2 regions of the Lawsonibacter sp. OA9 genome follow, and region 2 is predicted to be linked to the other one. Evidence: riboswitches for the same ligand, from Rfam matches in the RefSeq annotation. Region 2 holds a riboswitch; the other holds the start of a gene.
What was found. A riboswitch is a leader RNA that binds a small molecule or an ion and turns the genes downstream of it on or off. The one in region 2 is predicted to bind lysine.
Positions count from the first base shown of each region.

Region 1: it holds a riboswitch for lysine, as region 2 does, so the genes downstream of both, MCG44_RS11365 (Na+/H+ antiporter NhaC family protein) here and asd (aspartate-semialdehyde dehydrogenase) in region 2, are expected to answer to the same signal.

Region 1 is NZ_JAKNTI010000022.1:2,097,618-2,100,007, forward strand. It holds gene MCG44_RS11365 (Na+/H+ antiporter NhaC family protein) at 1-1,083, opposite strand, end outside; lysine riboswitch at 1,202-1,370, opposite strand; gene MCG44_RS11370 (PaaI family thioesterase) at 1,458-1,862, opposite strand; gene MCG44_RS11375 (rubrerythrin) at 2,000-2,390, shown strand, end outside.
Region 2 is NZ_JAKNTI010000022.1:1,479,523-1,481,912, forward strand. It holds gene MCG44_RS08295 (SpoIID/LytB domain-containing protein) at 1-611, opposite strand, end outside; lysine riboswitch at 678-857, shown strand; gene asd (aspartate-semialdehyde dehydrogenase) at 1,022-2,110, shown strand; gene dapA (4-hydroxy-tetrahydrodipicolinate synthase) at 2,164-2,390, shown strand, end outside.

The DNA of each region.
Region 1 (2,390 bases), 620 kb from region 2:
ATTCTCCCCGGAGAAGAATCCGCCGGAGTAGATCATGCCGATGACGCAGCAGACCACCAGCACCACGATGGGCAGCACCAGGTCCATCACAGTACCCTTGGTGTCGTCGATCTCCTCATCCATCATGGCATAGGGGTTGGAGCCGGAGAACAGGTCGCCGTTCTCTACGGCGTTCTTCTCGAATTTGGCCATGGGGCCGAAGTCTACCTTCATCAGCACCAGGCCCAGCATCATCACAATGGTGAGCAGGGCATAGAAGTTATAGGGGATGGCCCGAATAAACAGATTGAGGCCCTGACCGTCCTCGGCGAAGCCGGACACGGCGGCTGCCCAGGAGGAGATGGGCGCGATGATACATACCGGCGCGGCGGTGGCATCGATGATATAGGCCAGCTTGGCCCGGGACACGTTGTGCTTGTCGGTGATGGGCCGCATGACGCTGCCCACGGTTAAGCAGTTGAAGTAGTCGTCAATGAAGATCAGGCAGCCCAACAGGATGGATGCCAGTTGGGCACCGACCCGGGACTTGATGTTCTTCTTGGCCCACCGGCCGAAGGCGGCCGAACCGCCTGCCTTATTCATGAGACACACCATAGTGCCCAGAATGACCAGGAAGATGAGAATGCCCACATTGTAGCTGTCTGACAGGGAGGCCACGATACCGCCGCTGAACACGTGATTCAGCGTCCCCTCAAAGGAGAAATTGGAGTACAGCAGGCCGCCCACCAGGATTCCAATGAACAGGGAGGAGTACACCTCCTTGGTAATCAGGGCCAGGGCGATGGCGATGACCGGGGGCAGCAGGGACAGGGCGGTGTTGTAGGAGCTGCTGGGGGACTGGATATACCCCTCACCCCCACAGGTGGGACACACAAAGGTGCCGCCGCAGGCCTCACATTCAGCGTCAGTGCCCAGGCATACGGAACACCCGCCCGTAAGGCCGCAGTCGGGACACTCGATCATCTTGGTGCCCGATATCTCGGTGGGGTCGTCCGCCAGCACGGCAAAGCTGGTGGTGGCCAGGGCCAGCACCATCATCACCATGATGATCAGGCGCACAGGCCAGGATCTTCTCGTTCTCATTTCTTTTCCCTCCACATGATTCTCTCTCCGGGGCCGCAGCCCCCCGCGCAAACAAAAAAGCCACAGGCACGTCAAGCGCCCATGGCAAAGCCGGACGTCCCCAGGCGGACCCCAGGGACCTTCGGATAGCGCTCCACTTGTTCGTGACAGTCCGCAGGATATTCTCCTGCGGCCCAGGTTCGCCTCTCCAGGCAGAGAAGCCAGCCTTCGGCGGTACACCCTCTCCTGGGGACGGCTGCCTGGCCCTGTCCCACAGTACGCATGAGTACCGCGCCTCTATCCACTATTCATTTGGAATTGCAAGTATCCTACCACGGCCCTTCACTATTGTCAAGCCTCTTTCGAAAAAAAGCCCCTTCTTTTTCAATTTTCTATCAATCCATCATAAAAAAGGTGAAAGTGCCGGTGGCCACCACTACATCCTGGTCGTTGGTGAGCACCACCTGGATCACAGACAGGGTGCGGCCCATCTTCTTGGGCGTGGCTACACAGAATATCTTTTTTCCAGAGGCGGGGCGCAAAAATTCCATAGTGCTTCCCGCGGTGACGCAGACGCCGCCCTTGGAACAGGCGCAGCATCCCCCCACCGTATCGGCCAGGGTGGCCATTGCCCCTCCGTGGACATTCTTATGGGGATTGATGCTGTTAGGTCCCACCACCAGCTCCCCCTTGGCATAACCGGGCTCCACATGGGTCACGGTGATGCCGTTCTCATAGGAAAACTGGTGCGGCGTATTGACTGTGCGGAATATAAAATCGGTCCTCTCCTGGTCAGTCATGGAACCGCTCCTTTGCTCGTTGTCAGGGGACAGTGTATCACAAAAACATCTGTGGGGCAAGGCTGACGGGAAAAATTTCACCGATTTTCCCCCAAACGCATAGATTGGTAAGAACTCATACCCAAGGAGGAATCGCCATGGAAAAAAACTCGAACCCTGCCGCCCTGACTCCCCAGGGCGTGGACCAGGAGGCGTTTGACCGGGTATGGCGCCGTGTGATGCCCGATCAAGCGCAGAGCCCCATCGCCATAGGGCGGGCGGAAGTAGATGAGATCGCCCCCGCCGAAACCGCCCCCCAAGACCAGTGCGAGGCCGCGCCGGTCCCAGCCGAGACCCCGGTACAGCCCGCCGCTTCTCCTACGCCCCCTCCCCCGTCCCGCAGCAAAGCGGAGGAGGAACCCCCCTTCTGCCTCGGCAGCCAGTCCCAGGGGGAGGAACAGACGCTCGCCTCTCTCATGGACCTGGCCAAAGAAGGGGTCTTCATTGCCCAGGCCCTGGTCCGCAGGGGCGGAAGCTGCTCCAGGTCAC
Region 2 (2,390 bases):
ATATGATCCGTCCCTGTTTCCACAATACTCATTCCGTAGGAAGTAGTCCCTACAACGGTCCCCTCCCCTAAGGTATCGATTGCGTCCAGCGCCTCGCCCTTTGAGAGATAGGCTCCCACCCGAACCTGGTATTCTCCATCTATCCAGGCCACGAAGCCATCCTCATAGTCTTCCGCGTCCCGCCGTGCGTCCTCGTAGTCTCCATACCCGCTATCGATCAAAATATGATAGCAGCCCACCGCGATATTGCTGGTAATGGAGGAGGAGTAGGTAGTCTTGCCCAACGAGGCGTCCCGTCCATAGTAGAGGTTTTGTGTCTTAAGCACCGCCACCTGGTCAATGTCCTTCTCCGTCCGTCCCAGCTCAACGAAATCCATATTCCCGTCGTAGTAGCCGAAGCGGAAACCGGCGCCATACCCTGTATTATTTTGGAGGTGAGCGGCCTCCAGCTCTCCCGTTTCTACGTACTGGTACGAGGATGCCAGCCCTACACGGATCATAACCTCACCGTCACTGTTGGTTCTTACGGCCCATCCGGTGGGGACTGCCAGGGTTATTGCAAGTACAGCGGCGGCAAGCCGCATCCAATTTCTCCTCATGGTCTGCTCCATTTCTCCACTTCTGCGGTTTTGTACTATTGACACCGACCTTCAAACGTGATAGGATAGGGTCAAATTCTGCAAGATAGAGGTGCGGCTACATCAGTAGACATGGCCAGGGAGCCGGTTCCCGCTGATCCATGTTCAAAGGGGACGCCGCCGAAGAGCTGCTCTTCCGGTCAAGAGTTTGCTCTGGTCGTCTGGTTAACAGCCAGCCGACTGTCATCAGGGTCAGGCTGATGGAGAGCTGTCTGCTTTTGTGAATATTTTGCCGGTCGAGCAATTTGCTCTTAGTCGACATTATAGTACAAAATCAGCCGCTTGAAAAGCCGCTGATTTATTTTTTTCTTTTCCCTGGTCGACTCATCTATGTTCAGACTTTGTCATACCCTTATATAAGAGAGATTTGGAGGTTGCTTTACATGGAAAAGTATAAAGTAGGTATCATTGGCGGAACCGGTATGGTTGGTCAGCGTTTCATCACACTGATGGAGGGTCATCCCTGGTTCCAGCTTACAGTCATCGCAGCCAGCCCCCGTTCTGCTGGAAAGACCTATGAGCAGGCTGTCTCCGGACGTTGGGCCATGGAGAAACCCATTCCTGAAGAGGCCAAGGGCTTGGTTGTCATGGATGCTCAGGCCGACGTGGAGAAGATCGCCGGTCTGGTGGACTTCGTATTCTGTGCTGTTGATATGAAGAAGGATGAAATCCGCGCTTTGGAGGAGCGGTACGCCAAAGCCGAGTGTCCCGTGGTCTCCAACAACTCCGCCCACCGTTGGACCGATGACGTGCCAATGGTGGTCCCCGAGATGAATCCTCAGCATATTGAGATCATCCCCGCACAGCGCCGCCGCCTAGGCACCAAACGCGGCTTTATCGCCGTCAAGTCCAACTGCTCTATCCAGTCTTATGCTCCCGCCATCACCCCCCTGCTGAAGTACGGTGTGGAAAAGGTCCTGGTCTGTACCTATCAGGCCATCTCTGGCGCCGGCAAGACCTTTGAGCGTTGGCCCGAAATGGTCGATAACCTGATCCCTTATATCGGTGGCGAGGAGGAAAAGAGCGAGCAGGAGCCGTTGAAGATCTGGGGACGCATCGAGAACGATAAATTTGTCAAGGCGGATGGCCCCTCCATCACCGCCCAGTGTCTGCGCGTCCCAGTATCCGACGGACACACCGCCGCCGTATTTATCAAGTTTTCCGGTGAAAAGCCCTCCATCGAGCAGATCAAGTTAGACTGGGCCAATTTCAAGGGCAGAGCCCAGGAGCTGGAGCTTCCCTCCGCGCCCAAGCAGTTTATCCATTACTTCGAGGAGCCAGACCGTCCCCAGGCCAAGCTGGACCGTGAGCTGGAAGGCGGAATGGCGGTTTCCATGGGGCGGCTCCGTGAGGACACACAGTATGACTATAAGTTCGTGGGCCTGTCCCACAATACCCTGCGGGGTGCTGCAGGCGGCGCTGTCCTGTTGGCCGAGCTGCTGTGCGCCGAGGGCTATATCGATCATAGGTGAGCCAGGAGGTCACCCTCCTTACTTCCCGCATTTGAAGAAAGGGTGTATTGTTTATGAGAAGTCCTGTTTTTACCGGTTCCTGTCCCGCGCTGGTCACTCCCTTTGACCAAAACGGCAGCATCAACTACGACGCCTTCGGAAAGCTGATCGACGACCAGATCGCCGCCGGCGTGGATGCGGTGTGTGTCTGCGGCACCACTGGTGAGTCCGCTACCATGTCTATTCGTGAGCACATTGCCGCCGTGGAATTTTGTGTCAAGCGGGTAGATCACCGTGTCAA